DNA from 4 places in the Bradyrhizobium sp. MV1.5 genome. Region 1 is predicted to be linked to each of the others. Evidence: predicted binding sites of a transcription regulator. Region 1 holds the regulator's gene; each other region holds the start of a gene.
What was found. Region 1 encodes LexA, which represses DNA repair genes until DNA is damaged. Its sites were predicted from a motif close to TGTTCNNNNTGTGTTCNG; they were not measured.

Region 1 (7,916 bases):
CCATCCCAGCCGAGCTCCAGCCATTTCAGGCCGTCGAGGATGGCGCCGATCGCGGCCTCGGTGGAGCGCTCCCGGTCGGTGTCCTCGATCCGGAGCAGCATCTTGCCGCCGTGCTTCTTCGCATAGAGCCAGTTGAACAGGGCCGTGCGCGCGCCCCCGATATGGAGGAAGCCGGTCGGCGAGGGAGCGAAGCGGGTGACGACGGGAGAGGTCATTCTTGGCAAGGCCTATGCATTGGAGGCGGTGGTATATAACAGGACCGGTGCATAACTAAAGCCCGGCAGCGGACGGCTTAAGGCCTTGCTTAAGCCCTTGGCTCAGCGTCCCGAATTTGGCAGAAGGGCCGCTGATTTCCCTACAGGATTTTCGTAATGACAGAACCGGTGGCGAACGAGGTTGGGCGCGATTTCATTCGTGACATCATCCAGGCCGACCTCGAGCAGGCCAAATACAAGGAGATCGTGACCCGGTTCCCGCCGGAGCCGAACGGTTACCTGCATATCGGCCACGCCAAGTCGATCGCGCTCAATTTCGGCATCGCCCAGGAGTTTCCGGGCCGCTGCCATCTGCGCTTCGACGACACCAACCCGGTCAAGGAAGAGCAGGAATATATCGATTCCATCCAGGCCGACGTGCGCTGGCTCGGCTTCGACTGGGGCAAGAACCTGTTCTTCGCCTCGGACTATTTCGACCGCCTCTACGAATGGGCGGAGCAGCTGATCCGCGACGGGCTCGCCTATGTGGACGACCAGACCCAGGAGGAGATTCGTCTTGCGCGCGGCACGCTGACCGAGCCCGGCAAGAACTCGCCGTTCCGCGATCGCAGCGTGGATGAAAATCTCGATCTCTTCCGACGCATGAAGGCGGGCGAATTCCCGAACGGCGCGCGCGTGCTGCGGGCCAAGATCGACATGGGTGCGGGCAACATCAATCTGCGCGACCCCGTGCTGTACCGCATCCTGCATGCGCACCATCCGCGCACCGGGACCAAGTGGAGCATCTATCCGAGCTACGACTATGCTCATGGCCAGTCGGACGCCATCGAGGGTATCACGCACTCGATCTGCACGCTGGAGTTCGAGGATCACCGGCCGCTCTACGACTGGTTCATCGAGAAGCTGCCGGTGCCGTCGAAACCGCACCAGTACGAATTCGCGCGGCTGAACCTGACCTACACGCTGCTGTCCAAGCGCGTGCTGACCCAGCTCGTCCGCGAGGGCCATGTCGCGGGCTGGGACGATCCGCGCATGCCGACCATGGCGGGGATGCGCCGCCGCGGCGTGCCGCCGGCGGCCTTGCGGGAGTTCGTCAAACGCATCGGCGTCGCCAAGGCCAACAGCGTCGTCGATGTCGGCATGCTCGAGTTCTGCATCCGCGAGGAGCTGAACCGGACGTCACAGCGGCGGATGGCGGTGCTGAAGCCGCTCAAGGTCGTGATCGAGAATTATCCGGAAGGGCAGACCGAGGAGCTCGAGGCGATCAATCATCCGGACGATCCCTCCGCCGGAACCCGGAAGATCACGTTCGGCCGTGAGCTCTATATCGAGCAGGACGACTTCATGGAGAACCCGCCGAAAAAGTTCTTTCGTCTGTCGCCGGGCAACGAGGTGCGGCTGCGCTACGCCTATTTCGTCAAGTGCACCGGCGTGATCAAGAACGATGCCGGCGAAGTGGTGGAATTGCGTTGCACCTACGATCCCGCGACCAAGGGCGGTAACGCGCCCGACGGCCGCAAGGTCAAGGCCACAATGCACTGGCTGTCGGCGGCAACATCCGTGCCCGCGGAAATCCGCGTCTACAACCAGCTGTTTGCCAGTCCGAGCCCGGACGCCTCGAACTTCGCCGCCGACCTCAATCCGCAGTCGCTGGAAATTCTCGCTGATGCCTGCGTCGAGGCGTCGGTTGCGAAAAGCAATTCGACCGAGCCGATGCAGTTCGAGCGCCAGGGCTATTTCGTGCGCGACAAGGACTCGACCCCCGGCAGACCGGTATTTTCCAGGACCATCGGCCTGCGCGACACGTTCGCGAAGGAAGTGGCTAAAGGCTGAAAAGAGCTGCGAGACCACAATGAGCGACGAAGCCGACGCCATCGTTTCCGCCATCATCGCGAAATGGCGCGCCGGCTTCGCCATGCTCGACGCCGCTGCCCTCTCGTCTCTGTATTCGAAGAATGCCTTCTTCTTCGGCTCCAACCCGAAGCTCTACCAGGGCAGGGACGGCGTAGCAGACTATTTCAATGGCCTGCCACGCTGGCGCAAACCGAGCGCGGTGTTCTCCGAAGTGAATGCGGCGAGGGCAGGTCCTGATCTGATCAACATGGCTGCAACCATCTCGTTCGATCTCGCCGGCGAACGTCCCGATTTCTCGGTCAAGATGAGCTGGGTCATCATTCGCGAGGACGGCGATTGGAAGATCGTCAATCACCATGCTTCGTCGCAGGTGCCGCTGATCTGACCAGCCGGGCACACGGCTTCGTCATTCTCGTGAGAGAACGAACTTGCATCCCGCGCGTTGGGGTGGGTCCAACAAGGAACCCACCATGCAGAACATCGCAGAGCATATGGAAGTCATCGGCGCCGATGGCGTCCACATCGGCACCGTCGACAAGGTCGAAGGCAATCGCATCAAGCTGACCAAGAAGGACAGCGGCGAGGGCAGCCACAAGGGACATCATCACTTCATCGACAAGGGCCTCGTCGCCGACATCGAGGGCAACAAGGTCCGGCTGTCGGCCAAGGCGGATGTCGCGGTGACGATGGAAGAGGAAAAGTAGCGGTCGCGCCCTTTCGTTCCTGATCCGTACCGCTATCCGCCCGCCTGCACGTTCCGGTAGCTTCTCGCTTCGTTGCGTATTATCGAGTGCAGGGAATGGCGGAGCCGGGCCGGACGGTACGGTCGCAGGGGATCGCGGGGACGTGGCCCGGGGGCCGCACCGCGTCTGCGGGCGGCCTTGCGGCTGCAGGCCTCGACCTCTGGACATCGCTGGCCGAGACCCTCCGCGCGTGGCTACGCGCCGAGGCTGGCGCCGGGCGGCTGTTGCCGTGGGTGCCCGTGGCGTTTGGCTGCGGCATCGCGCTTTATTTCTCCGCAGATCATGAGCCGGTGCTGTGGGTCGTTGCCACGAGCGCCGTCGCGCTCCTGCTTGGCGCGGCTCTGTTGCGGCGGAGCCGGTTGTTCGCCCCGGCCATCATGATCGCGGCGGTCGCGGCCGGCTTTGCCGTCGCGACCTGGAAGACGGCGCGCATCGCCCACCCCGTGCTGGCAAAGGCGCTCTATTCGGTGTCGTTGTCGGGCTTCGTCGAGGCCCGCGACATTCGCGAGCGTACAGATCGTTTTGTGCTGCGCGTCACCGCGATGGAGGCGCAGCGCAGCGACGTCAGGCTCGAGCGCGTGCGCCTGTCGGTCCGTAAGGGCACCGCGCCGGAGGTCGGCAGCTTCGTTCAGCTCAAGGCGCGGCTGATGCCGCCGCTCGCACCGGTGCGGCCCGGCAGTTACGACTTTTCGCGCGACATGTTCTTCCAGGGCATCGGCGCCTCCGGCTTCGCAATGGGCGCAATCACGGTGGCGGCGCCCCCTGAGACCGCCGGCTTGCGGCTGCGTTATGCGGCCTTCATGCAAGGCTTGCGCGATGCGATCGATGCCCGCATCCGGGCGACGCTCGACGGCGACAACCGGGCGATCGCGACTGCGCTGCTCACCGGGCGACGCGATGCGATCACCACGCCCGTCAACGATGCGATGTTCATCTCCGGTCTCGGCCACGTGCTCTCGATCTCCGGTTATCACATGGCCGTCGTGGCCGGTGTCGTGTTCTTCGCGGTGCGCGCGCTGCTCGCTTTGGTTCCGGGACTGGCGGCCGGCTTCGCCATCAAGAAATGGTCGGCCGCCGCGGCGCTGGTCGGCGCTGCGTTCTACCTGTTGCTGTCGGGCGCGGAGGTCGCCACGCAAAGGTCGTTCTTCATGACGGCGGTGGTGCTGATCGCGGTGATGGTCGATCGCCGTGCCATCACCTTCCGCACGCTCGCTGTCGCCGCGCTGATCGTGCTGACGGTCGCGCCGGAAGCGCTGGTGCATCCGAGTTTTCAGATGTCGTTTGCGGCAACGCTGGGGCTGGTGGCGCTGGTGCAGATCGGCATGCCGAATTTGTTTGCCTCGCCGGACCATTCGGCGACCGCGCGCATTGCGATGTGGGGTGGGCGCGAGATCGCGATGCTGTTCATGGCCTCGCTGATTGCGGGACTTGCGACTACGCCCTATGCCGCGTTCCATTTCCACCGTGTCACGCCGTTCGGCGTGCTCGCCAATCTCGGCGCGATGCCCGTGGTCTCGGCGCTGGTGATGCCGGCGGGACTGTTGGGGCTGCTTGCTGCGCCGTTCGGGCTGGACAGCGTGTTCTGGTGGCTGATGGGGATCGGCATCGAGTGGATGGTCGCGGTCTCCCGCTGGGTCGCGGCCTTGCCCGGCGCGGTCGGCCGCATCCCGGCGTTCGGGATCGCGCCGCTGATCGCGGCGAGCCTGGGAATCATCGTGCTGGGCTTGTTGCGCACGCCGCTGCGCTGGTCCGGCGCCCTGGTGCTGCTGGCAGCGATCCTCTGGGGACTGTCGGCGCGGCAGCCCGACGTCCTGATTGCCGGGGATGGCGCGAGCGTCGCGGTGCGGGGCAGGGACGGATATCTGCACCTGATCAGGACCAACAAGGACAGCTTTCTGCTCAAGGAATGGCTCGCTGCCGACGCCGATCCGCGCGATGCCGGCAGAGCCTCGCTGGCCGATGGCGTGTCCTGTGACGAATCCGGCTGCGTGACGCCACTGGCCGACGGGAGGCTGGTCGCGCTGGCACTGCGCGTCGACGCTCTCGTGGACGATTGCAGTCGGGCCGCGCTGGTGGTGACGACACGTCCCGCGCCGTCCGATTGCGCGGCGATGGTGGTCGATCGGCAGCGGCTCGCCAGCCAGAGCGCGCTGGCGCTGGCGCAGCGCGGTGACGGATTTGTGGTTCAGGCGGTGAGGGCGAGAGGCACGAGCCGCCCCTGGTTGCCGGCCGGCGCTGGCGAGGGTGATTTCGACGGCAGCCTTGCGCCGAAGGCGACCGCGTCCCGCATCAAGGACGCAACGCCCGCGGAGACGGACTTGCAGGCCGACGATTGATCTGATGGTGCGGAGCAATGCAGTGGGGTGGCGCATCCGCTCGGATTCGCCGGGCGCAAACCACACCTTCTCGCCGGCCACGGCCGGCGATGGCGATTCAATCCTGACCTCCGACCTCGTAGCCGGAGGGCGGCTGTGTCAGCCGATCGGCAGGTGCGTGACGGTCGGCTGCCTGTCGGCGATGATTTGCGCCTTGTTCTCGCGCTCGGTGACCGACTGAGTCACCGGCAGTTGCAGCACGGTCGCTCGCTGGCCTTCGACGAGCTGCGTCACCAGCACGTATTTGCCGTCGGGGAATTCGATCGCGTCATGATGGCGGTCGGGAACGTGCGGATCGATCTTGCCGAACTTGCCCACGCGGGAGTTGATGGTGCGCGTCCAGATCCAGCGATTGTCGTAGCGGACGTCGTCGGCGAAGGCCAGCTCCGTTCCCGGCAGCAGGCAGACCGCAACAGACGGATCGGCTGCGGAGGCGAAGCCGCGCGTCGAGGTGCCGCGGAAGCTTGTCGTGACAATCGTCTCGCCGACTTCGGCGGGGCGCGACGCGACGGCATGCAGGCTGTAGTCACACATCGGGTGCTCCTCATGCTGGGATAGCAACCCGCGTCTCTCAATCGAGGCGCAGGCCTCTATCAGAGTTGAAGCACGAACGCTCTGCTTGGTTGTGGGCAAATCTGCGGCTGGTCTCAGCGAGCCGCGATCACATTATCTTTCCCGAATTCAATAGGAACAAAGCACGCTGCGATGCATTTGGGAGGCGCGTGCTAGCCGCTGTTTCCGCGAACATTCGAGCCGCGAAGCGGTGCTGTTTCCTGGGCGTCGCGAGGAGCGAGTGCCGGACAAAGGGCCGGATAGTCTGTGCAGAACCAGAAAGACTATCCAGCCGGAGCGGACGATGATCCGCTCCAATCTCTGACCGGCGATGGCCGGCATGTAGTACTTCCCGTATGAAGCACTCCCGCATCAAGTACTCCCGGTATCAGTACTTCCGGTAAAGCCCGATCAGCTTGCCCTGAATCTTCACCCGGTCGGGCGGCAGGATGCGGACCTCATAGGCTGCGTTGGCGGGCTCGAGCGCGATCGAGGCGCCGCGACGGCGGAAGCGCTTCAGCGTCGCCTCCTCGTCGTCGATCAGCGCCACCACGATGTCGCCGGTATCAGCGCTCTCGTTGCGCTGGATCAGCGCCATGTCGCCGTCGAGGATGCCGGCCTCGACCATGGAATCACCGCGTACTTCGAGCGCGTAATGCTCGCCCGAGCCGAGCATGTCAGGCGGTACGCTGATGGTATGGCTGCGGGTCTGCAATGCCTCGATCGGCGTGCCGGCCGCGATGCGGCCCATCACCGGCACCGCCACGGGACGTTCGCCCTCGTCAGCGGGCAGGCTGGAGCCCGCACGCACCTTGCCGAGATTGCCCTCGATGACGCTCGGCGTGAAGCCGCGGCGGCTGCCGGCGGCCGCCTGGAGCTCCGGCAGCTTGATGACTTCAATCGCGCGGGCGCGGTTGGGCAGGCGTCGGATGAAGCCACGCTCCTCGAGCGCCGTGATCAGGCGATGGATGCCCGACTTCGAGCGCAGGTCGAGCGCATCCTTCATCTCGTCGAAGGAGGGCGGTACGCCGCTTTCCTTCAGACGTTCACTGATGAACCGCAGAAGCTCGTATTGTTTGCGCGTTAACATCTCGACCAAAGTCCCCCGGTTGATGTCGTCCGATTCCGAGACGCTGAATTCGGCCATAAGCCGCTACATGCTCGAAACAAATCATGAACGGACACTATATGTTCGATACATGTTCCGCAACTGCTTAATTTACCGTGAACAGGGCAAACTTCGCGGAACGCGCGTTGCCGAGGCGCTCAGACGGGGAGCCGCAACACTTCGCAAGCCGTGCCGGTCTCGGCCTTCGGCGCGAATGGTGCGCGTACGAGAAGTACCTGCGCTGCAGCGAGATTCGCAAGCAGCGAAGAGTCCTGATGATTGACGGGAAGAACGACGCGTGTGCCATCGTCACGCTCCTCCAGATGCGCCCGCAGATAGTCCTCGCGCTGGTCGTTGGCGCCGACGTCGCGGCCGAGCACGGCGCGTTCACGGCGATGGTGAATCACCGAACGGCCCGACAGGGCGCGAATCAGCGGCACCATGAACAGGAAAGCGCACACGTAGGACGACACGGGATTGCCCGGCAGGCCGATCACACCCATTGCGCCGAGTCGTCCGTGCATCATCGGCTTGCCTGGCCGCATCGCGATCTTCCAGAACGCCATCGCGATGCCTTCGTCCCGCAGCGCCTGCTGGACCAGATCGTGGTCGCCGACCGATGCGCCGCCGGTCGTGATCAGGATGTCGGCGCCGCTCTCGCGGGCGCGGCGGATGCCGGCGGTGGTCGCCTCCAGCGTGTCGGCGGCAATCCCGAGGTCGATGGTCTCGGCGCCTTCGCTGCGGGCGAGCGCGTGCAGGGCGTAGCCGTTGGAATAGACGATCTGGCCGTGGCCGGGCGTGGTGCCCGGCATCACCAGCTCGTCGCCGGTGGCGAGAATCGCGACCTTCGGTCGCCTGAAAACGGCAAGGTGCGGATGTTTCATCCCGGCGGCGAGCGCGAGGTCGCGCTCGGTGAGACGGCTTCCCTTGCGCAGGAGCACGTCGCCTTCGCGGAAATCGACGCCGGCGCGGCGGATGTGCCGTCCGGCGACCGCGGCTTCCTTGATCGTGATACGCTTGCCGGCGGCGACCGTGTCCTCCTGGATCACGACGGCGTCCGCGCCAGCGG
Region 2 (7,916 bases), on a different contig from region 1:
AAGAAGGTGGCCTCCAGCCGGCGCGCGCCCTTGCCCTGCTTCTCCATCGACGCGATCAACGTGTCGGCGAGGCGCGACAGCGTCATCGCGATCATGGTGTCGGTCGCGATCGGCTCGGCAAAGCGTTTCTCCACGATGTAATCGGGCAGCGGCTTTCGTGGATTGATCGGCGCATCGCCCTGCCCCAGCGCATGCGCGAGCAACGTGGAGAACCGCGCACCGAACCGCGCCGTGATTTCGCTCGGCGTGCGCGAGGCGACATCGCCGATGGTTTTCAGACCGGCGCGACGCAGGCCGGTGCTGATAGTCTCGCCCGCGCCGAGCGCGGACACCGGAAACCGGCTGATTGCCGCCGCCTCCCCACCATCGGCAACGATGGTCCCTGAAGATTGCCGCGTCAGCGTGCGCGCGCAGACCGAGGTACCGGCGATCGCCGCGCTGACGGCAAAGCCCTGGCGATCGAGGGCACGGACAAGGGTTTGCAACAGCGCGGCCTCGCCGCCAAACAGATGCGCGCAGCCGGTGATGTCGAGAAACAGCCCGTGCGGCGGATCGAGCGCCACCAGCGGCGTGAAGCGGTCGCACCAGTCGGCGATGTCGCCGATCGTCTTCGCATCAGCCACGGCATCGGCGTCGAACACCTTTAGATCCGGACACATCGCCCGGGCATTGGCCAGGGGCTGGCCGATATACAGACCGAGGCGCTCGGCGGCGTCGTCCAGCGCATGGATCACCAACGCGTTGCTGTCCTTGATGACGACGATGCTCGGATCATTGGTTCTACCCAGCCCGACGCCGTCGAAGAACCGCTGGATCCGGTCGATGGGCAGGCGCGGCAGCCACAGGCTGAGGATACGCCGACGATTCAGAGAACTGGCACTCATCACATTTCCATTCCATGATCCACCGGCCGCAGGGGCCATGACGATTGCGCAGGAGCTCGGCATCGAAGCGCGGCGCGCCCCAGGCACTCCACACCGGCCCCGGCGGCGAATGCGCCGCGCGAAGCATCCATCTGGTCTCGGCGGTCGAGGGCAAGGGTTGCGCGGCCATCCGCAGCAGCAAACCGGTGACACCGGAAGATTGCGCAGCCAGCGTCAGCTTGCGGCTCGCTACGAGATCGAACTGCCTGGTCTCACCCCAGAGCTCGAGCACGACCGCGCCCAGCGCGTCGCAGGCGAGCGCATCGGCCGACGTGCGCAGGGCACTCTCCACGTCGGCAGCGCGTACCATCACCATGCGGCGCGGATCGAGACCGATCTCGGCGAGCCCGCTCATCGACAGCGCACCGGTTTCAATGTCTGAAAAATCCTGCCGCACCCACAGCAGTGGCTTGCGCACCGTCACGCGCCCCGCAAGGCCGGTGACAAAGCCGGTCGCGGCTGCGCCCTGGCGTCCTTCGCAAAATACCTCGTGGATTGCCGCGCGCGCGAGCCCGCCCTTCAGCGCGCTGTCGGCCTCGCTATGGCCGAGCGCGACACGGTCACGATGATGCACGACCTCCGCCGTCTCGATGCGCTCGATCTGGCCGCGCAAGGCTGCAAGCGCGCTTGTTCGTGCGCCGCTCATATACGCCGCTCCTCAAGGGTGATTGCCGATGGCTCTCAAAAAGAGAACCAGCGGCTAGCTCATTTGTTCATGATATGTTCTAATATAAAGCTAACGACGCCCCGGGAGTCAATCGAATTGGCGGGCCTTGGGATTCATGAGCTGAATCAAAGGGATTACAACTATGGACGTGCAACGCAAGCTGGAAATCCTGGCGGACGCCGCCAAGTACGACGCGTCCTGCGCCTCCAGCGGCACCGAGAGGCGGGATTCCAGCGACGGCAAGGGCATGGGCTCGACCGCGCCCGGCATGGGCATCTGCCATTCCTACGCGCCGGACGGCCGCTGCATCTCGCTGCTCAAAGTGCTGCTGACCAACGCCTGCAATTACGATTGCCTCTATTGCGTCAACCGCGCCTCCTCCAATGTGCCGCGTGCCCGCTTCACCATCGACGAAGTGGTCAAGCTGACGCTCGACTTCTACCGGCGCAATTACATCGAGGGGCTGTTTCTCTCCTCCGGCATCATCCGCAACCCCAACTACACCATGGAGCAAGTGGTGAGCGTCGCGCGCAAACTGCGCGAGGAGCATCACTTCCGCGGCTACATCCATCTCAAGACTATCCCCGAGGCCGACGATGCATTGATCTCCGAGGCCGGCAAATATGCCGACCGTCTCTCCATCAACATCGAGATGCCGCAGGAGACGAGCCTGCAGCAATTCGCGCCCGAGAAAGACGTGCGCGCGATCCGCCGCACCATGGGCCGGCTGCGGCTGAAGCTGGACGAGGCCGAGGAAAACCGCAGCGCGAAGACGAAAGCCAAGCCGCAGCGCTTCGCGCCGGCCGGCCAGAGCACGCAGATGATCGTCGGCGCCGACGCGGCCTCCGACCACACCATCCTCCACACCAGCGCCAATCTCTACGGTTCATACCGGCTGAGGCGCGTCTATTATTCCGCGTTCAGCCCGATCCCCGATGCCAGCCGCGCGCTGCCTCTGCGCGCGCCGCCCTTGCTGCGCGAGCACCGACTCTATCAGGCCGATTGGCTGATGCGGTTCTACGGCTTCGACGTCGGCGAGATCGTCGACGACAGCGCGATGCTGCCGCTCGACATCGATCCAAAACTCGCCTGGGCGCTGCGCCACCGCGACCGCTTCCCGCTCGACGTCAACCGCGCCAGCCGCGAGGAATTGTTGCGCGTGCCGGGCTTCGGCACCAAGACGGTCGAGCGCATCATCGCGGCGCGCCGCACGACCACGATCCGTGTCGCCGATCTCGCGCGGCTGCATGTGCCCCGGAATAAAGCGCTGCCGTTCATCGTCCTCAGCGATCACCGGCCTACGCCGCATCGCCTCGACGAGGCACGGCTGATCGAACGGTTCAAGCCGAAGGCAACGCAACTGGGATTTGGCTTCTGATGCAGTACATCACCCTCGAGAGCGAAACCGATTTCGACGGCTGGCGCAAAGCCGCGCGTAACCTCGTGCTTCATCAGGTGAAACCGGCCGATGTCACCTGGGCCGTGCAGGGCGGCGAAGCGGAGCTGTTCGCGACGCCCTCGCCGTCTCCGCTGCCGGCGGCTGGCGACGGCACCTTCAACGTGCCTGCAAAATTCGTCGAGCTCGCCAAGGCCGCGATCCTGCATCGCGATCCCGAGCGTTTCGCGATCCTCTATCGCCTGCTGTTTCGGCTGAAGGACAATCACGATCTCATCGAGGTCGCGACCGATCCCGATGTCGCGCAAGTCATGGCCATGGCAAAGGCGGTCTACCGCGACGAGCACAAGATGCATGCCTTCGTGCGCTTCCGCGAGATCGGCAGGGAACGTGAAGCACACTACGTTGCGTGGTTCGAGCCGGAGCATCACATCGTCGAACTCGCCGCGCCGTTCTTCGCCAAGCGCTTTGCCGACATGCCATGGTCGATCCTGACGCCCGATTTGTGCGCGCATTGGGATGGCCATGCGCTCTCGTTCACATCAGGCGTCAGCAAGAGCGAGGCGCCGAGCGAAGACCGGCTGGAGGACACCTGGCGGCGCTACTACGCCAGCATCTTCAATCCCGCCCGCCTGAAGGTGAAGGCGATGCAAACGGAAATGCCGAAGAAATATTGGAGGAACCTGCCCGAGGCTTCGATCATTAAGCCTCTGATCGAGGATGCCGAGCGCATGACCGGCGCCATGATCGCCAATGCCGCAACCGATCCGCACAAGCCTCAAAAGCGGCCGGAGGCTCCGATGAAACGCAAGACCGCTATCGACGATCTCGAAGCGCTCCGCGAGGAGGCCGCCCACTGCCGCGCCTGCCATCTCTACAAGGACGCCACCCAGACCGTGTTCGGCGAGGGTCCGAAGTCCGCCAATATCATGCTGGTCGGCGAGCAGCCCGGCGACAAGGAAGACCTCGCGGGCCATCCCTTCGTCGGTCCGGCCGGCCAGATGCTCGACAAGGCACTGCAGGAGGCCGGCGTCGACCGCAAGAAGGTCTATGTCACCAACGCGGTGAAACACTTCAAATTCGTGCCGCGCGGCAAAATCCGCCTGCATCAGAAGCCGAACACGCCGGAGATAAAGGCCTGCCGGCAGTGGTACGAGCGGGAAGTCTCCGTCATCCAGCCCGATCTCATCGTCGCGATGGGCGCGACCGCCGCGCAGAGCGTGTTCGGCAAGATCACCCCGATCGGAAAGAACCGTGGCCGGCTCATAGACCTGCCCGACGGTCACAAGGCGCTGGTGACGGTGCACCCGTCCTATCTGCTGCGGCTGCCCGATCCGGAAGCCAAGGCGCTGGAATATCAGCGCTTTGTCGAAGACCTGAAGATCGTCGCCGGTTTGCAGAAGAAAGCCGCGCGCGCCGCCTGAATACGAGCGGGAAAACGGCTTTCAAGCCTCGGTTGTCATCCAGCCTTCAAATCCATCGAGGACAATAGCCCTTACAGAAAGTTAAGGGGCGTTCAGACATGACCGATGTTGCATTCGACCGCGCGGTAGCCGATCCCGCGCCGATCCAGCCGGCCTCGCGGCCAAATCTCGACAAGGGCTTCAATCCGCTGACGATGATCCTGTTCTTCGGCATCCTTGCCGCGGGCCTGCTCTATGTGGCCTACAGCATCTATGCCGACGTCGATGCGACCGGCACCAGGGTCACGAGCTACCTGCCCTTCATCCTCCTGTTCGTCGCGCTCTTGATCGCGCTCGGCTTCGAGTTCGTCAACGGCTTCCACGACACCGCCAACGCGGTCGCGACCGTGATCTACACCCACTCGCTGCCGGCCGAAGTTGCGGTGATGTGGTCGGGCTTCTTCAACTTCCTCGGCGTGTTGCTCTCGTCCGGCGCGGTCGCCTTCGGCATCGTCTCGCTGCTGCCGGTCGAGCTGATCCTGCAAGTCGGCTCCAGCGCCGGTTTCGCGATGGTGTTCGCGCTGCTGATCGCCGCGATCCTTTGGAACCTCGGCACCTGGTACTTCGGCCTGCCGGCCTCCTCCTCGCACACGCTGATCGGCTCGATCATCGGCGTCGGCGTCGCCAACGCGCTGATGCGCGGCCGCGACGGCACCTCGGGCGTGGACTGGGGCAAGGCCACCGAGATCGGCTATGCGCTTCTGCTGTCGCCGCTGGTCGGCTTCGTCTGCGCCGCCGGCCTGCTGCTGCTGCTCAAGCTGATCATCAAGAACCCAGCGCTCTATGCCGCCCCCGAGGGTAACAAAGCCCCGCCGATCTGGATTCGCGGCCTGCTGATCCTGACCTGCACCGGCGTCAGCTTCGCCCACGGTTCGAACGACGGCCAGAAGGGCATGGGCCTGATCATGCTGATCCTGATCGGCACCGTGCCCACGGCCTATGCGCTCAACCGCGCCTTGCCGGAGTCGCAGGTCGCCCAGTTCGCGAAGGTCTCGGAAGCCGCCTCCAAGGTGGTTGCGGCCAAGGGCGCCGGTCACGCGATCATCGGCGATCCCCGTCCCGTGGTGACGCAGTACATCACCTCGCACCACATCAGCGAAGGCACCTATCCCTCGCTGTCGGTGCTGGTGAAGGATGTCGGCGAGCAGGTCGCGAAATACGGTTCGCTGAACAAGGTGCCGGCGGAAGTCGTCGGCAACACCCGCAACGACATGTACCTGACCTCGGAAGCGATCCGCTTCCTGATGAAGGACAAGGAAAACGACCTCAGCAAGGAAGAGGTCGCGACCTTGAACGCCTACAAGGGCGGGCTCGACAGCGCGACCAAGTTCATCCCGACCTGGGTGAAGGTCGCGGTCGCCATCGCGCTCGGCCTCGGCACCATGATCGGCTGGAAGCGCATCGTCGTCACCGTCGGTGAGAAGATCGGGAAGACCCATCTCACCTACGCGCAGGGTGCCTCCGCCGAGCTCGTCGCCGCCGCCACGATCGGCGCCGCCGACGTGTTCGGCCTGCCGGTCTCGACCACCCACGTGCTGTCGTCCGGCGTCGCCGGCACCATGGCCGCGAACGGTTCAGGTCTCCAGGTCGCCACCATCAGGAACATGGTGATGGCCTGGGTGCTGACCTTGCCGGTCGCGATCCTGTTGTCAGGCACGCTGTACGTGATCTTCTCGCGGATCTTCTGAGCTCTTTCCCTCTCCCCGTTCTTACGGGGAGAGGGTCAGGGTGAGGGGCTGCTTCCGCGATCGCGGTGAGAGACGGACTCGCGGAGAGTCCCCCTCACCCGAAATTCAAGCTGCGCTCGAATTTCGACCTCTCCCCGCAAGCGGGGCGAGGTGAAGTAAGAGCCTTACGATGCCGCGAGCGACTCCTCGACCAGCTTGACCCAGTACGACGTGCCGTAAACGATCGCCTCGTCATCGAAATTGTAGGCGGGGTGATGCAGGCCGGCGCTATCGCCGTTGCCGCAGAAGATGAAGGCGCCGGGGCGCGCTTCCAGCATATAGGCGAAATCCTCGCCGCCCATCAGCGGCGACATCTCGAGCACATTGGCCTCGCCCGCGACTTGCCCCGCGATGCGACGCGCAATCTCGGTCTCCGCGGCGTGATTGTTCACCACGGGATAATTCCGCTTGTAGTGCAGGTCGATCTTGGCGCCGGTGATCTGCGCCACGCCCGCCACGACCTCGTGCACGCGCTTCTCCACCAGCTTGCGCACCTCGAGCGACAGCGTGCGGATGGTGCCCCTCAGTGTCGCGGTTTGTGGAATCACGTTGCGGGCATTGCCCGCGTGGAACTCGCAGATCGAGATCACGGCCGATTCCAACGGATCGACGCTGCGCGCGACGATCGACTGCAGCGCCGTGATCACCTGTGCGCCGACCAGAACGGAATCGACACATTTGTGCGGCCGCGCGGCATGGCCGCCGAGACCCTCGATCATGATATCGACCTCGTCGGTCGCCGCCATGATCGGACCCGGCCGGATCGCGAACGAGCCCACCGGGATGCCCGGACCGTTGTGCATGCCGTAGACCTGCTCGATGCCGAAGCGCTCCATCATTCCGTCCTTGACCATGGCCAAGCCGCCGGCGCCCCCCTCCTCGGCCGGCTGGAAGATCACCACCGCATCGCCGGCGAAGTTGCGGGTCTCGGCGAGATAACGCGCAGCACCGAGCAGCATCGCGGTGTGGCCGTCATGACCGCAGGCGTGCATCTTGCCCGGGGTCTTCGAAGCGTAAGGCAGGTTGGTCTGTTCCTCGACCGGTAGCGCATCCATGTCGGCACGCAGGCCGATGGCCTTGAGGCCCTCGCCGGCCGGCTTGCTGCCCTTGATCACGCCGACCACGCCGGTCTGGCCGATGCCCGTCACGACCTCATCGCAGCCGAATTCGCGCAGGCGGTCCGCGACGAATGCTGCGGTGCGGTGGACGTCGTAGAGCAGCTCCGGATACTGGTGGATGTCCCGGCGCCAGGCCTGAATATCGGGTTGAAGGTCGGCGACGCGGTTCACGATGGGCATGGAGGGGTCTCGGGGTTTATTGAAAATGCAGGCCTGTCTACCATGCAAGCACCAGTCCACCCAACTGGCGGAGGGTCTGGGGTAGCTCTGTCCTCTCGTCATGGCCGGGCTTGTCCCGGCCATCCACGTCTGACTATTAGAACGGAAAGCGCGTGGATGCCCGGGACAATCCCGCGCATGACGCCTGTCGGGTGGAAGCAGAATGCCAAGGCGGCTCGAAGGTGAGTTTGACTACATTGTCGTTGGGGCCGGCACGGCGGGCTGCATCGTCGCCAACCGGCTGTCGGCCAATTCCAGCAATCGCGTCCTCATCCTCGAAGCCGGCGGCGACGACAACTGGATCTGGTTCCACATTCCCGTCGGATATCTCTTCGCCATCGGCAATCCGCGCTCGGACTGGATGTTCAGGACCGAGGCCGAGCCCGGCCTGAACGGCCGGTCG
Region 3 (7,916 bases), on a different contig from region 1:
TTGGCGTCATCGACGCTACTGACCGTGCTCGTCATTCCCGCGATCTACATCGTCTTGCGCGCGCCGCGCGAGGCATCCACCAAGATCAAACCGGGTTAGAGAGGCACGATGGACAAGAATTACCCCGAGATCACCCGCCAAATCTCCGCCAACCTGCGCAAGCTGCGCAGTGACATTCCCGACACCATGAAGGGATTTTCCGCGCTTGCGCAGGCCGCCACGCGCGACGGCGCGCTGGACAAGAAGACCAAGGAGATGATTGCGCTCGCGCTCGGCGTTGCCGCGCATTGCGACGGCTGCATCGGTTTCCATACCGAAGCCCTGGTCAAGCTCGGTGCAACGCGCGAGGAGGTCGAGGAGACGCTCGGCATGGCCGTGTACATGGGCGGCGGGCCGTCGCTGATGTATGCCGCGGATGCGATCGCCGCCTACGAGCAGTTCCAGCAACAGACAGTTGCCGCCTGACGTCTGTGGTCCGAATCGCATGGGCGGGACCGGACGAGTCGTCTCGCCCGGTCCCGTCTGTCATGGCTTCATCGATTACCAGCGGTCCCGGCCGACACCGACGCCAATACTGACGCCGGGCGCGCGGATGCCGACGCCGCCGCGCGGACCATCGTCCCAGTCGCGATAGGTGCGGCGCTCATAGTAGCGGTCGCGCGGCATGGTCGCGTAGGAGTCGCGCACGATCACGCGCGAGCCGCCGCGGCTGCGATAGCAATTGCCGGAATCGTCGCAGACCAGCCGCACTTCCTGGACGAGATCGGGGCTGGTGTATTCGCTGGTCGTATAGACGTCGGCGGCCTTCGCGCCGCTCACCGCTGCCAAGGCTCCGACGCCAGCCAGCAATGCAATCGTGAATGTCCTCATCATGTCCTCCTCGAAACTGCCCTTGGCGGTAACAAGAAAGGGAGGCGATGATCGTTCCCGGCGGTCTTGCTGGTTTTTCCCGGAGCCGGATCGCATGTCGGCGTGATTTGTTCCTAGATCGGCTCGTAGCTTTCCGACCCGCAGATGTCGTCCGCCTCGGCGCGGCGGCGATCGACCACCTTTCCGCCTGATATGGTCACGATGTAGGTCTGTGGTCCGAGCGGCGATCCCGTCGCCGAGGTGAGCTGGGCCCGGACGCAAGCTGTCCAGCCCGGTCCCCGTACCTCACGATGGGGTGTGGCGACGTGCACCTCGCGCGGATAGGACGTGCTGAGGAAGACGAATTCGATCTGCTCGCGCACGACGCGTTTGACGTCGGGGGGCGCTTCCGGCGGCGGCTGCTCGGCCTCCTTCATGCGCATGAACTCGGGCACCGGTGCGCGGCTGTCGGCAAAGCCGCAGGCCCCGAGCGCGAGCGCGCTGGCCAGCAGCGCGGCGTGAGCAATAATCCGTAACATCCGTGAAGATCCCCTGCGGGCCAAAACATAGGCACGAATGCGATCCGACGAAGACCCGGCCGATCAAGATTCGCTGAAGCCAGGATTTCTTGAAGCCAGGATTTCTTGGAGCCAGGATTTCCTGAAGCCAAGATCTCCTGAAGCCCTGGAGCCCGCGGCATTGGCTATTCCATCATTGCCGGCTAGTTTGTACCCCAGACGAGGGGGATTGCGCCCATGAGGATTTTGGTCATAGCGGCCGCCGTGCTGGCGCTGGCGGTTGCCCCCGCGCAGGCGCAGATGGGTGGTGGCAGGCGTCAGCCTAACGAGGGCGGCCAGAAGGCGGACAACAAACCCAAGGTCGACGAGAAGGCCTACAAGGCCGCACTCGAGCGCATTCCCGAGTCCAAGGAGAAGTACGATCCGTGGAGCGGGGCGCGTCCGCCTGAACCTGCCAAGAAGCCGAAATAGGTGAGGCGGGCGTTGGCGAGCCGCCCGTGCTATTTGGCCGCTCTCATCACGCTCCTCGCATCGTCACCGCAGCCAAGCATCGGGCGGCAAACGGCTGGCCCATAGCGGGCCCGCTGGGCAGGCGAGGTTTCGTCGTCGTGCTCGACCGCGACACCGGCAAGCCCATGTGAGTCTGCGCGAGCCGTCGCCGTCGCATCAAAGCAATCATCATCGTGTTGTGGATGTGATGCGAACGATCATTCACATCATGTGCACTACTGTACGAAAGCGAGGCCGATGCGCTTCTCGCTGCGCCAGACGGCGCGGCATTTGCGCACGAAATTGTCGCGCGCGATCGCGAGCGTGAACGATTGCGGCAATGTGACGGTGGCGTCGAGGTCGATTGCGGCTCCGTTCGCCGACATGTTTCGCACCGTGCACGTGATGCCGCTGTTTTCAAAGGTGATCTTTCCACCCTTGAAAACCCGGTAACGCTGCGCTGCACGCTTCTCGATCATCCACGTTAATCCATAATGATCTTTGTGATGTAGTGCATAGAAATTACGTTGAACTAAACTCAATACTGGCGCTACTTGCATAGTGCTTCAGATTTCGTTTACGACGTCGAAGCGGAAGTCACTCCGCCCATTTTTCCCCAAGCCGTTCCTTTGTGGCGCTACACGCCGATGGAGATATTGATGAAGACCACGTTCTCGCTTCTGTTCGCCGCAGCGCTCTCGCTGTCGTCCATGCCCGCCCACGCCACCAAGCTCGATCTCGCGACCATGAGCTGCAAGCAGTTCCTGGAGAGCGGCGACGACACCATCAAGATGGTGCTGACCTGGATGGACGGCTGGTACAAGGGCGATGAAGAGAACGCGATCATCGACACCGACGTGTTCGTCCAGAACGCCAAGCAGTTCGGCAGCTATTGCGGAAAAAATCCGAACGTCAGCATCGTCACCGCGGCTGACGAAGTGCTCGGCAAGTAATTTCTCCGCGTGACGGCGCGACGCGAGATCACAACCGCGTTTCCCGGTCTCGACATGACGCCATCGAGAGCCGCGGTGCGCTTTGCGCTCATGCGGCTTTCTTCTTTCGAAGATGCTCACCCCGGCAGCATCGCGAACGCACTCGACACCATCGCCACCGGTTTGTTGTCGGTGGCCGAGAGCAGCGTGACCCGGCCAAAGCTCATGGTGCGCCCGAGTCGCACCACGCGGGCGTCGGCCAGCACGTCCGACGAGGAGACGGCGCGCATGAAATGCGTGGTCTGGTCGACCGTCGTCATCGGACGATAGCCGCGGTTGGCGGCAAGGTTCGCGATCACCATCGCGGTGTCGGCGAGCGCCATCAGCGCCTGGCCGCAGACCACGCCGCCGTTGCGGCACAGCCGTTCCGAGAACGGCATCCGCAGAAGCGCTGCGGGCTGCCAGTCCGGCACGTCCGGCGGCGGCAGGTGCTCGATGCGCTCGACCGACAGGTTGAGATCCTGGACCCAGGGCGCAAAGACCTCGCCGAGGATGCGTCGGGCCTCGGTGATGCCGAACTCGGCTTCTGGCTGCGATGGCATTGCTGTCGTTCCCTCCGTATTGTCGGATGTTCGGCATTCCGAGCGGGCCGGCGCGGCAAAGTCACCCGGTCTGCCGCGGGTCCCGTCGGCTTGAAAATGCCTGACTTCGCCCGGTATGATGCCACGGAGTGGGTATGGGTGGGTGATGTTGCGTCGGTATGTCCTCGTGTTTTGTCTGGCCGGGCTCGGCCTGTTGCTGAACGGGTGCACCAAGTGCGGCCCGATCTGGGACGACTGGCTCCACGCGCCGAAATCGTGCCGATCGGACCGGCTCTAGCGGGCCGAGCGGCCCCTGCGGTTGTGACAGGGGTGACAAGGCGCGGGCGACCCGCGCCGTCATGGATGATCAAGGAGTCAATGATGAAGCTTTTCCGTGTGGCCGCGGTGCTGGCTGTTCTGGCGGGACCGACCGTGCTGGCGGGACCGGCCTCTGCGCAACTGCCCAATATCAATTTGCTACAAGACGGGCCTAGCAAGACCCCGGAGGAGAAGGCCGCGGAAGCCGAGCGTGACAAGGCCTACAAGGAAACGCTGAAAAAGATTCCGGATTCCAAGGCGTCCAGCGATCCCTGGGGCGGCATGCGCTCCGACCCGCCGAAACAACCGGCGCCGCCAAAGGCGTCGGCCGCAACCGGGGCGCCGAAGAAGAAATCCGGCACGACTGCCAATTGACCTTCCGGCCGATCGGAGGCGGCTGGCGCCTTCGGCCGGGACTCCTCTTTGATCGGCCTGCTTCCTACATTGCGCGGGAGCGCATTGCGTCGAGGAGGACAGGGCATGGCCGATCGTCCGCGGGATCTCGCCGAGCGGATGGCGCGCCGGCGCAAGATGGGCGGCAAGCCCGGCCCGACGGCCGGCGACGGCTATCTGCGCGAGACCTTCACGCTGCCGCGCGCGGCGGCGCGGGAGAGGGCGCAGGCTTTCTTCGCCCGCTACCCCAAGGCCGGCTATATGAGCGCGGTCGAGACCTGGCGCGAGCTGCCCGGCGGCGACATCGAATTCACGATGCGGCGGCTGCCCAGCGCGGACTAGCGCCGGCCCCTATTCGAAGGTTTCGGACGTGATGCGGATCCGGAACACGGGCTCCTTGGCCTCGTCCAGCAGCTCCATGTGCCATTCGGAATTTTCCTGGAGCTTGCGGGCGATGCCGGCGGCCATGTCGGCGCAGAGGCTGGTCATCTCCCTCCAGGCCAAATCGCGATTTGCAAATTCCGACGCCTGGTCGGCACAGCCGGAATAGCTGCCGTTCCGGATTCGAAAAAAGTAGAGCGGCATGGTTCGTACCGATCGCGCCTGATGGCTCAGTCCCCACGGCCATAATCGCGGCAGTCCAATCCCAAACCATCGGCAGATCAATTCCGGGCGGCTACGGAATAGCCTCCCATGGACGCGGCTTGCGACCGATCGCCTTCAGCTCCCGATCGATGCGCAGCTGCACCCGCCGGATCGCCAACAGATCGATCTTGGTCTCGGTCCTGCCGGTCTTGATCTGCTCGCCGATCCGGAACTGCCACCGCCAGATCCCGGGAATTGCCGTCTTGGCGACGGTGAACTCGATGCCCCTGTGATTCATGGCCACCTCCCACGATTCACTTCCATCACTGAGAACATGCTGGGGGGCATTATATTCCAGCGAAAGCTAAATCTGTCGGTAAGTCCCGGATAGCCCACGGCTATCTCGCAAGCGTACGCACTTCCGAACGCCGGCCGCGCTCGGTGGCGCGAGACCTCATGCCCGTGGTTCTCCGACCAAGAACAGAGTTCCTGGGATGGGTAAGGGCGCCTTCCGGAACGCGGCGGCATGTGGCTTGCTTGGCCCGATGACGGTCAGCAACATGGGCGCGTCATGCTGGGCATTCCCCGCCGCTATTCTCATTTCGTGTTCGGAATCATCCAGTCCGGATTGACCTCGCTGGTCGCCGCGGGCATCGCCAGCCTTCCCGTGGGGAACGCGCTGGACTTCCTCGCGCACTGGCTGACGTCGTGGCTGATCGCATGGGCGGCGATGCTGCCGATCGTGTTGCTCGCGGCGCCGGCGATCCGCGCCTTCTCGCTGCGCCTGACGCGGGAGGAGGGCGGTTCGCAAACCGGCCGGCCGGCATGAAAATCGGCAAGAAAATTTGCAAGAAGATAAGCATGAAAAAACCCCGCTTGGGAAAGCCAAGCGGGGAGAAAGTTATTGGAGGCTGAGGTGCTGGGCTGCAACACCATAGCCGGACGACCCTAGCCGGCTCAGCTTACGACAGCCTGACAAGGCCCGACGGCGGCAGCGAAAGCCAGAGCTCGGGGGCCGCACACTGGCCCTGCACCGGTCCCAATTTCGACATCCGTTCGCACAACTCAGGACACAACGGCAGGCGAGATTTCGCAGCGACGGTGCTGCCATGGGGGAAACGTGGCGTGCCGGCAACGGGGTGGCATCATGGACAACGTAGAGCGGTCATTCGCCGCCGCGACGGCGGCTGGCTTCGTCGTGCTGGTGATTGGGATCGGGTTGCTGGTTCTGCTGTAGGCGGTGTTGGCTGCGGGAGACGGCTCGGGGTGGAAGGCCCATGCGCGCCTTTCAAAACACGAAAACAACCCCATGCACAGTAGCCCGCCTACAAATTCCACCATGAAATCAATGGCCTACTGGTAGTATTTAGATACCTCATCGGCTCGGACTCACCTCCATGGCCATCCGAATCTCGATCCCCGTGCCGATTCCATGAGATCAACGGACGGCCGCTCCGGCACCGTCGCCGGCGCGTTGCCGCTGGCGAACACCGCCACGCCTGACGCGTCGGCCGGCTGGCCTCGGCTCCGCCGCCCTCGTCCCGGCGGCTAATGAACCTTGATCGCGTCCAGCGGCAAATGGAGTTCGGCGGCACGCTCTTCGCGGTCTTTCTTGCGGAACTCGTTTTCCTTGCGCTCGAACTTGCTCATCTCCTCCCGCGCCGCCTCCAGCAGCGGAATGCGCCGGATCGTATCGTGATGCATGTTGTCCGTCATGACTGAGGTCCCCAGAGTTGCGGTCCCGTCCAAGAGAAGACCGCAGACCGCGAAAGGTTCGGTGCCGCAGGATTACGGAATTCTGACGGCGCGCGGCTCATCCGTCTTTGATGCGTGTCAGGCAAGACCAAAATCGCAAAAGAACATATTGCGAACCTAGAACAAATGGGGTACATTGGTTTTATCGCCGCGCCGCCTCGCCAATCGTTTGTCCCTCACGCGAATCCTCGTCATAAGGAGCACGACCCGATGTCCACCACTGCCCTGCGTATCGTCGAAGGATCCTCCATGGACAAGAGTAAAGCTCTGGCCGCCGCACTCTCCCAGATCGAGCGGCAGTTCGGCAAGGGCTCGGTGATGAAGCTCGGCAAGAACGACCGTTCGATGGATGTCGAGGCGGTGTCCTCGGGGTCGCTCGGGCTCGATATCGCGCTCGGGATCGGCGGCCTGCCGAAGGGGCGCGTCGTGGAGATCTACGGGCCGGAATCCTCGGGCAAGACCACGCTGGCGCTGCACACGGTGGCGGAAGGGCAGAAGAAGGGCGGCATCTGCGCGTTCATCGACGCCGAGCACGCGCTCGACCCGGTCTATGCACGCAAGCTGGGCGTCAATATCGACGAGCTCCTGATCTCGCAGCCGGACACCGGCGAGCAGGCGCTGGAAATCTGCGACACGCTGGTGCGCTCCGGCGCGGTCGACGTGCTGGTGATCGATTCGGTCGCGGCGCTGGTGCCGAAGGCCGAGCTCGAGGGCGAGATGGGCGATGCGCTGCCGGGTCTGCAGGCCCGTCTGATGAGCCAGGCGCTGCGCAAGCTGACGGCCTCCATCAACAAGTCCAATACCATGGTGATCTTCATCAACCAGATCCGCATGAAGATCGGTGTGATGTACGGCTCGCCGGAAACCACCACCGGCGGCAACGCGCTGAAATTCTATGCCTCCGTCCGCCTCGACATCCGCCGCATCGGCGCGATCAAGGAGCGCGACGAAGTGGTCGGCAACACCACGCGCGTCAAGGTCGTCAAGAACAAGCTGGCGCCGCCCTTCAAGCAGGTCGAGTTCGATATCATGTACGGCGAGGGTGTCTCCAAGATGGGCGAGATCCTCGATCTCGGCGTCAAGGCCGGCATCGTCGAGAAATCCGGCGCATGGTTCTCCTATGACAGCCAGCGTCTTGGCCAGGGCCGCGAGAATTCGAAAGCGTTCCTGAAGGCCAACCCCGACATCACCGCCAAGATCGAGACCTCGATCCGCCAGAACTCCGGCCTGATCGCCGAGCAGATTCTCGCCGGCAGCCCCGAGCGTGACGCCGACGGCGAGGAGCCGGGGGACGAGTAAGCTTCAACAGTAAAGTTTTTCGCGAGGAGCGGGCGCTGAGGACGTTGAGTTGCCGACGTCTTCGGCGCCTGTTTCGTTTGGGTTTGGTCGCGCTCGGGGGTCGCGATGAAGCGGTTGCGCCCGAAGACGACATGTGGCGCCACAACCGGATCTATCGCTGGCGGGGTGGCACGGAGCTGACCAACGAACGGCTGTGG
Region 4 (7,916 bases), on a different contig from region 1:
CGCCGGCGGCGAACGGACCGGTGAGGTCGTAGATCAGGCCGATGCGCAAATTCTCGGCTTGCGCCTGGGCCCGTGTCCAATCGAGGCTGAGTGCGGCGGCGGCAGCCGCCGAGCTCTTCAGCAGCTGCCTGCGTGAAGTCGGCATCCTATCCTCCCTCAAAATCGTTTTATGACTTGGTCTTGTTATCTTTTTTCGAAGTATGGGGAGCGGGGCGGCGGAAAGTCAACATGGCGAAAGTCGGGGTCTGGCTCCGCGGCGCAGAACGCAATTGCGAAATGGGTGACGACGAGATCGCCCGCTACTGTTTCAAGCGTCGGGCGAGATAGCCGGCGGTCTTCCCGCCGGCCTCCGCGACCTCTTGCGGTGTTCCCGACGCAACGATACGGCCGCCTTCATCGCCGGCACCGGGACCGAGGTCGATGATCCAGTCGCTATGAGAGACGACATCCATGTCATGCTCGACCACGACCACGCTGTTGCCGGCGTCCACGATGCGCTCGAGCTGGGCGATCAGGCGCTCGACATCGCTGGGATGAAGACCGGTGGTCGGCTCGTCCAGGACATAGAGCGTGTGGCCGCGTTGCGGACGCATGAGCTCGGTCGCGAGCTTGATGCGCTGGGCTTCGCCGCCCGACAATTCGGTCGCGGACTGACCGAGGCGGATATAGCCGAGGCCGACCTCGCGGACGACCGATAGCGACCGGTTCAGTGTTGGATCTTCGCGGAAGAATTCGAAGGCCTCGTCGACGCGCATCGCCAGCACATCCGCGACGGATTTTCCGCGGACCTTCACCTCCAACGTCTTGTCGTTGTAACGGGCGCCCTGGCAGGTCGGGCAGGGTGCGTAGACGCTGGGCAGGAACAGAAGCTCGACGCAGACAAATCCCTCGCCCTCGCAGGTGCTGCATCGGCCTTTTGCGACATTGAAGGAAAAGCGCCCGGCATCGTAGCGGCGGGATTTTGCCTGCGGCGTCGCGGCGAACAACCGCCGGACGTGGTCGAACAGGCCCGTATAGGTCGCAAGGTTGGACCGCGGCGTGCGGCCGATCGGCTTCTGATCGACCACCACGAGGCGATCGACCTGATCGAGGCCGGCGACGATCTTGCCACCCAATGTCTCGATCGCGGGTGCTGCCAGGCTGTCGTCATCCGCTTCCGCGGTCCGTGTATGGCCGAGATGCTCCGCCACGGCATCGACGAGGAATTGGCTGATCAGGCTCGATTTGCCCGAGCCCGACACGCCGGTCACGCTGGCGAGAACCCCGAGCGGGACATCGACGTCGAGGCCGCGAAGATTGTTGCGGGTCACACCCCGGACTTTCAGATGCGCCTTCGGTTCGCGGCGGACCGTCGGCAGCGGCTTTCGTGGATGGGCGAGATAATGGGCGGTTCGGGATTGCGCGACCTGACTGAGCCCTGCGGGCGGTCCACTATAGAGGATGTTCCCGCCGCCTTCGCCGGCATCCGGCCCGACGTCCACCAGCCAGTCGGCATGCCTGATTACCTCGATCTCGTGCTCGACCACGAAGATCGAATTGCCCGCGTGCTTGAGCCGGTCCAGCGCCCGCAGCAGCGCCTCGGTGTCGGCGGGATGCAAGCCGGCGGATGGTTCGTCGAGCACATAGACGACGCCGAACAGGTTCGAGCGGACCTGCGTCGCCAGACGCAAGCGCTGCAACTCGCCCGGCGACAGCGTCGGCGTGCTGCGCTCGCAGGCGAGATAGCCAAGCCCGAGGTCGAGCAGGACGGCCAGCCGCGCCGACAAATCCTCGCAGATGCGCCTTGCCACGACCGCCTTTTCCGACCTGTCGCTCGAGGCTTTCGCGAACGGCCTGACCACCACTTGCAGTTGCTTGAGCGGCAGATGCGACATCTCGGCGATGTTGAGGCCGGCAAACTTCACCTTGAGCGCCTCAGGCTTCAAACGCGTGCCGTGGCAGGTCGGGCAGTCCTGGGTGATCATGAATTGCGCGACGCGGCGCTTCATCATCGCACTCTCGGACTTGGCATAGGTCTGCATCACGTAGCGCTTGGCGCCGGTGAACGTGCCCTGATAGCTCGGCTCCTCCTTGCGGCGCAGGGCCCGTTTGACTTCTGCTGCAGTGTAACCGGCATACACCGGAACGGTCGGCTGCTCCTCCGTGAACAGGATCCACTCGCGGTCCTTCCTGGGTAGCTCACGCCAGGGCTTGTCCACATCGTAGCCCAGCGTTGTCAGGATGTCCCGGAGGTTCTGTCCCTGCCAGGCACTGGGCCAGGCCGCGACGGCGCGCTCGCGGATGGTCCTGGTGTCGTCGGGCACCATCGATTTTTCGGTGACGTCGAGCATCCTGCCGATGCCGTGGCAGGTCGGGCAGGCGCCTTCCGGCGTGTTCGGCGAGAATGATTCCGCATAGAGCATCTTTTGTCCGTGCGGGTAATCGCCGGCACGGGAATAGAGCATCCTGAGCAGGTTCGAGATGGTCGTCACGCTGCCGACGGACGACCTCGTCGTCGGCGCGCCGCGCTGCTGCTGGAGCGCGACGGCGGGCGGAAGGCCTTCGATGTCGTCGACTTCGGGGATCTGCATCTGGTGGAAGAGACGCCGCGCGTAAGGCGACACCGATTCCAGATATCGTCGTTGTGCCTCGGCGTAGATCGTCCCAAAGGCGAGCGATGATTTTCCGGAGCCCGATACGCCCGTGAACACGACGAGGGCGTTGCGTGGAATACTGACGTCGACGTTCCTGAGGTTGTGCTCACGCGCGCCTCGCACGCGAACGAAGCCGTCATCCTGCATCAGGCCATCGGGTTGTCTTGGTCGGTCGTCCATCTGGCTGCTCCGGCCCACGCATAGGAGGTTAACGGCAGGATCGCAGGATGGGTCCACCGATGCCAGCGTACTGGTTGCGTTCTGCACAAAACGAAGGCCCGTCGCGATTGAAGCGACGGGCCTTTCAGGGTGATGGGTGCCCAGTACCGAGCCCGGTGGCGGGCTCGGCCGGTTACTGCGACAGCTTCACGAAACTCGGAAACTTGAGCTTGCCCTCCGCGATCTTCTCGGGCCAGACCACGACCTGCTTGGAGTCCTGCCACTGGAAGACCAGACCTGACACGGTCGTCGGACCCGACTTGATGCCGTGGGTGAACTCGTCGTCCTTGCCGTAGAACTGGATGCGGCCGATCGTGCCCTCGTAGTCGGTCTTTTCGAGTTCAGTGACCATCTTGTCGGGATCGGTCGAGCCCGCGCGCTTGATCGCCTCCGTGATGAAGTAGACCTCGTCATAGGCAGTGTAGCCGGTGTAGGCCGGCGGCGAGCCGAACTTGGCCTTGAACGCCGCCGCGAACGGTTTCGTCTTGGAGGTCACGGCGACATCGGGCGTTGCGACCGCCAGCGACGGGACGCCGTCGGCGGCACCATTGGTGTCCTTCCAGAAGGTCGGGCTCAGCGCCTGCGCGCTGATGCCGAACATCGGGACCGGCACTTGCTGGTTCTTCCACTGCACGGTCGGCTGCACGCCGACATGCGAGATGCCGGTAACGATGACGTCCGGCTTCTTGGCCTCGATATTGTTGAAGATCGGCGTGAAGTCGGTGGTGTCAGGCGAGAACCGCACGTGCTCGACGACCTTGAGGCCTGCTTTCGGAAGACAGGCCTCGTAGCCGACGTCGAGCGGCTTGGTCCAGGCGGCGTCCTCGCTCATGATCGCGACCGTCTTGAACTTGAGCTTGTCGACCAGCAGATCCTTGGCGGCGTCGCAGACGAGTTGCGCTTGCGCGGCCGAGGTCAGATAGCCGTGGAAGGTGTACTTGTTCTTCTCATAGTCGTTATGGATCGCCTTGGTGATCTCGTTCGAGGCCGCGCCGGGGGTGATCAGCGGCATCTTCAGCCGCGCCGCCCAGGGTTCGAGCGCGAGAACGACCTCGCTGATGTAGCTCGCGATCACGGCGGAGACCTTGTCCTCGCTCACCGCGCGCTGGAATGCACGCACCGAGTCGGCCGAGGAGCTCTTGTTGTCGTAGGTCACGATCTCGATCTTGCGGCCAAGAATGCCACCCTTCGCGTTGATCTCGTCGGCGGCGATCTGCGCGCCGCCAGGCGTCGCGGCACCCGCAATCGACTGCACTTCGGCGATGACGCCGATCTTGATCGGTTCGTTCGACTGCGCGTAGGCGGGAGCAGCGAGGCACAGCGCCAGCGCGGAGGCGAGGAGGAAGCTGCTGCTCAAATTCGGCGATGGTCGCATGGTCGTTCCCTTTGCTTCTTTTGTTGTTGGTATGCGCGAACTAGAGAAAATCGGCGCCAGCCTCCGCGGCGAAGCGGCCCGGATCGCCCTCCCAGACGATCCTTGCATGTTCGAGCACATAGACGCGGTCGGCATGCGGAAGCGCGAAGGTCACGTTCTGCTCGCCGAGCAGCACCGTGATCGACGTCGTCTGCCGCAGCTTCTCCAGGGCCTTGGACAGGAGCTCGAGGATGACGGGGGCGAGGCCCAGCGTGGGCTCGTCCAGGATCAGGATCTGCGGCTGCATCATCAGCGCACGGCCGATCGCAAGCATCTGCTGCTCGCCGCCGGAGAGTGTTTGCGCCATCTGGCCCTGACGCTCTTTCAGGATGGGGAAAAGCTCGAACAGCCATGCGAGCTGTACCGCACGCTTGTCGTCGGCCAGATGTTGCCCGCCGAGATCGAGGTTTTCCCGCACGCTCATCTCGCCGAACAGCTCGCGCGATTCCGGGCACTGCACGAGGCCGCTGCGGGCGATCTTCGCCGGCGTCGTGCCGCGCAGCTTCTCGCCGCTGCGCACGATCTCGCCGCTATAGGGCAGGAAGCCGGAGATGGTGTTGAACAACGTGGTCTTGCCGGCGCCGTTGAGGCCGACGATCGAGACGAACTCGCCCTCATGGACGTGGATCGAGACGTTCTCCAGCGCCTGCGCCTTGCCGTAGAACACGCTGACATTCTCGACCTGGAGCAGCGGCACCTTGTCCTTGAAGCTGGTCTCGGGTCGCGCATGGGTCTCGATGGCGCCACCGAGATAGACCCGCCGCACCGTCTCGTTCTTCATGACGTCATCGGCCTTGCCGGTGACGATCTCCTCGCCGAGATACATCGCGAGCACGCGGTCGACCAGCGCCGCGACACTTTTGACGTTGTGGTCGACCAGCATCACCGCGCGGCCCTCGTCGCGAAAGCTGCGGATCAGGTCGGAGAAAACGTCGACTTCTGCGCGCGTCAGCCCGGCAAAGGGCTCGTCCACCAGCACGACCTTCGGATCGCGCGCGATCGCCTTGGCGAGCTCGAGCCGGCGCAGGTCGGCAAAGGGCAGCGTCGGCGGGCGGCGGTTCATGACGTTGCCGAGCCCGACGCGGTCGGCGATCCATTTGGCGCGCTCGACCAGCGCCTTGTCCGGAAACAGCATGAACAGGCTGTCCGGCAGCAGCGCGACCATGATGTTCTCCAGCACGGTCTGCCGGTTCAGCGGCCGCGAATGCTGGAACACCATGCCAAAACCCTTGCGCGCGATCTTGTGCGCGGGAAGGCCGGCCACGTCCTCGCCCTCGAAGATCACCTCGCCTGATGTCGGGCGCTCGATGCCCATCACGCTCTTCATTGCGGTCGACTTGCCCGAGCCGTTCGGCCCGATCAGGCCAAAAATCTCGCCGCTATTGACCTCGAAGCCGAGGTTCTTCACCGCCGTCAGTCCGCCGAAGCGCTTGGTCAGGCCGCGGACTTCGAGCACGGCCCTGTTTGAAGATCGCATATCCATCACGAGCGCGCCTCACGCGAGAGGGCCGCTCCGAGGAAGCCGCCGGGGAAGAACAGCACGACGAGCAGCGCGACGGCCGAAACGATAAAGGTCGCGAGCTCGCCGGTGGGCCTTAAGAACTCGCCAGCGACGATCAGGAAGATCGCGCCCAGCGCCGCGCCAAGCACCGTGCGCCGGCCGCCGAGCACGGCCGACACGATCACGTTGACGCCGACCGCCACGTCGACGACGGTGCCGACCGAGGCGGTGCCGAAGTAGAACACCAGCAGCGCCCCCGATAGCCCCGAGAAGAACGCGCTGACGATGAAGGCGGCGAGTTTGTGCTTGACGATGTTGAAGCCGAGCGCGCCGGCCTGCACCGGGTCCTGGCCGCTGGCTTGCAGCACCAGGCCAACAGGCGATTGCGACAGGCCATAAAGAATGGCCGCCGAGATCGTCATGAAGCCGAGGGCGATCCAGTAATTGGCGCCGGCATTGATGGTGATGACGTCGGGGATAGTCAGGCCGATCTCGCCGCCGGTGAGGTCGGCGAACACCACGATGAAATTCTGCAGCATCAGCACCGCGACCAGCGTGGTCAGGCCGAAATACGGTCCGCGCACCCGGAGCGCCGGCAGCGCCAGCACGAGGCCGGCGATGACGGAGGCGAGCGCGCCGAGCACGATGCAGGCGTAAACCGACCAGCCGAACTGGGCATTGAGGATGCCCGCGGTGTAGGCGCCGACGCCGATCAGGAAGGTCGGCCCGAAATTGACCTCGCCGGCGAACCCGAACAGCAGGTCCCACGCCATCGCGAACACGCCGAAATAGAAGGCGACGGTGAGAAGCCCGAGCACGTAGCCGGAGACGTAGAGCGGAAGCGTTGCCGCGATGACGACCAGCGCGAGCGAGATGAAGAACAGGCGTGTCGTAAAGAAGCCGGCCATCTCAGCGCCTCCCCAGAAGGCCCTGGGGCCGGATGTACATCACGAACACGAGCAGCAGCAGCGCCGGAATGGTGCGATAGGCCGGCGAGACCAGATAGGCCGTGAGCGTTTCGAGATAGCCGACCACGAACGCCGCGATCAGCGAGCCGGAGACGCTGCCGAGGCCGCCTAGCACGACGATCGAGAACGCGCTCGCGGTCAGCGGTCCGACGCTGTAGGAGCTGACGCCGAGGAACATTCCGAGCAGCACGCCGGCGATGCCGGCGAGAATGCCGTAGATCGCCCATACCACGACATAGATGTTGGTGAGCTCGAGGCCGAGCAGGGTGACGCCGCGCGGGTTCATCGAGGCGGCCAGCACCGCCTTGCCGGTGCGGGTGCGGTTCACCAGGAGCCACAACAGCGCGATGACGAAGCAGCACACGATCGCGGTGAAGATCTCATTGCTGGGCGTGCGTACGCCGAGGATTTCGACGACACCCTCGACGATCGGCAGCACGGTCTTGGCGTTGTTGGTGAAGAAATAAGCGATCACCTCCTGGATCATGATCCCCCATAGCAGCGTGCCGGTGAGGACGAAGATTTCCTTCTCTTCATTCGGGATGCGCCGGGAGTCCTGGATCGGCTTCACCACCGCGAAATAGGTGGCAAAAGATGTGAGAAGGGCGACACCTACGCCGATCAGTGCGCCGGCATAGGTGCCGACATTCAGGATGCTCGCGGCGGCCCAGGCCGCCACCGCTGCCGCCACCATGATGGCCCCGTGGGAGAGGTTGAGGACGCCGGAGACGCCGAAGATCAGCGTGAAACCGGTGGCACCGAGAGCATAGAGAGCGCTGATGGCGAAGCCATCGATCAGAATCTGGAAAGCACGCATCTAGGGTTGGCAATCTGAATGATGAGAGACGATGTTGCTGGAGCGACGTGCGGCGGGACCCGCATGTGGAAGCTCCCGGGAGCTGGTCCCGGGAGCGTGTCCCGCTAGTTCGAGAGCTTGATGAAGCTCGGGAACTTGATGTCGACCTTGGCGACTTCCTTGGGCCAGACCGCGCTCTGCTTGCCGCCCTGCCATTGCAGCATCAGCCCGGTGATCAGGCCCTTGCCGTATTTGATCGAGTGCGTGAACGGATCGTCCTTGCCGTAGAACTGGACGCGGCCGATCGTGCCTTCCCAGTCGGTCTTCTCCAAAGCATCGACGAGCTTGTCGGCGTCGGTCGAACCGGCGCGCTTCACGGCGTCGG

Region 2: a site for LexA is predicted at 1,634-1,651, ahead of AC0L2J_RS21280 (ImuA family protein). Genes of this name have one in related genera too.
Region 3: a site for LexA is predicted at 6,521-6,538, ahead of recA (recombinase RecA). Genes of this name have one in related genera too.
Region 4: a site for LexA is predicted at 2,880-2,897, ahead of uvrA (excinuclease ABC subunit UvrA). Genes of this name have one in related genera too.

The regions. Positions count from the first base shown of each region.
Region 1 covers NZ_JBVVPL010000027.1:44,808-52,723, reverse strand. Annotated here, with positions in the region: gene gltX (glutamate--tRNA ligase) at 1-215, opposite strand, end outside; gene AC0L2J_RS23525 (glutamine--tRNA ligase/YqeY domain fusion protein) at 372-2,048, shown strand; gene AC0L2J_RS23520 (nuclear transport factor 2 family protein) at 2,068-2,454, shown strand; gene AC0L2J_RS23515 (DUF2171 domain-containing protein) at 2,540-2,773, shown strand; gene AC0L2J_RS23510 (ComEC/Rec2 family competence protein) at 2,869-5,148, shown strand; gene AC0L2J_RS23505 (hypothetical protein) at 5,287-5,721, opposite strand; gene lexA (transcriptional repressor LexA) at 6,128-6,829, opposite strand; gene AC0L2J_RS23495 (molybdopterin molybdotransferase MoeA) at 7,006-7,916, opposite strand, start outside.
Region 2 covers NZ_JBVVPL010000023.1:5,376-13,291, forward strand. Annotated here, with positions in the region: gene AC0L2J_RS21275 (Y-family DNA polymerase) at 1-884, opposite strand, end outside; gene AC0L2J_RS21280 (ImuA family protein) at 781-1,569, opposite strand; gene AC0L2J_RS21285 (putative DNA modification/repair radical SAM protein) at 1,733-2,968, shown strand; gene AC0L2J_RS21290 (UdgX family uracil-DNA binding protein) at 2,968-4,410, shown strand; gene AC0L2J_RS21295 (inorganic phosphate transporter) at 4,509-6,137, shown strand; gene AC0L2J_RS21300 (M20 aminoacylase family protein) at 6,302-7,474, opposite strand; gene AC0L2J_RS21305 (GMC family oxidoreductase) at 7,677-7,916, shown strand, end outside.
Region 3 covers NZ_JBVVPL010000019.1:64,774-72,689, forward strand. Annotated here, with positions in the region: gene AC0L2J_RS19190 (efflux RND transporter permease subunit) at 1-99, shown strand, start outside; gene AC0L2J_RS19195 (carboxymuconolactone decarboxylase family protein) at 109-465, shown strand; gene AC0L2J_RS19200 (hypothetical protein) at 541-873, opposite strand; gene AC0L2J_RS19205 (hypothetical protein) at 984-1,388, opposite strand; gene AC0L2J_RS19210 (hypothetical protein) at 1,605-1,838, shown strand; gene AC0L2J_RS19215 (PilZ domain-containing protein) at 2,093-2,335, opposite strand; gene AC0L2J_RS19220 (HdeA/HdeB family chaperone) at 2,516-2,809, shown strand; gene AC0L2J_RS19225 (PaaI family thioesterase) at 2,926-3,390, opposite strand; gene AC0L2J_RS19230 (hypothetical protein) at 3,751-4,062, shown strand; gene AC0L2J_RS19235 (hypothetical protein) at 4,168-4,422, shown strand; gene AC0L2J_RS19240 (DUF6894 family protein) at 4,432-4,665, opposite strand; gene AC0L2J_RS19245 (hypothetical protein) at 4,757-4,963, opposite strand; gene AC0L2J_RS19250 (DUF2798 domain-containing protein) at 5,237-5,494, shown strand; gene AC0L2J_RS19255 (hypothetical protein) at 6,214-6,381, opposite strand; gene recA (recombinase RecA) at 6,631-7,719, shown strand.
Region 4 covers NZ_JBVVPL010000012.1:159,933-167,848, reverse strand. Annotated here, with positions in the region: gene AC0L2J_RS14660 (ABC transporter substrate-binding protein) at 1-145, opposite strand, end outside; gene uvrA (excinuclease ABC subunit UvrA) at 300-2,813, opposite strand; gene AC0L2J_RS14650 (ABC transporter substrate-binding protein) at 2,986-4,227, opposite strand; gene AC0L2J_RS14645 (ATP-binding cassette domain-containing protein) at 4,268-5,749, opposite strand; gene AC0L2J_RS14640 (branched-chain amino acid ABC transporter permease) at 5,749-6,675, opposite strand; gene AC0L2J_RS14635 (branched-chain amino acid ABC transporter permease) at 6,677-7,552, opposite strand; gene AC0L2J_RS14630 (ABC transporter substrate-binding protein) at 7,657-7,916, opposite strand, start outside.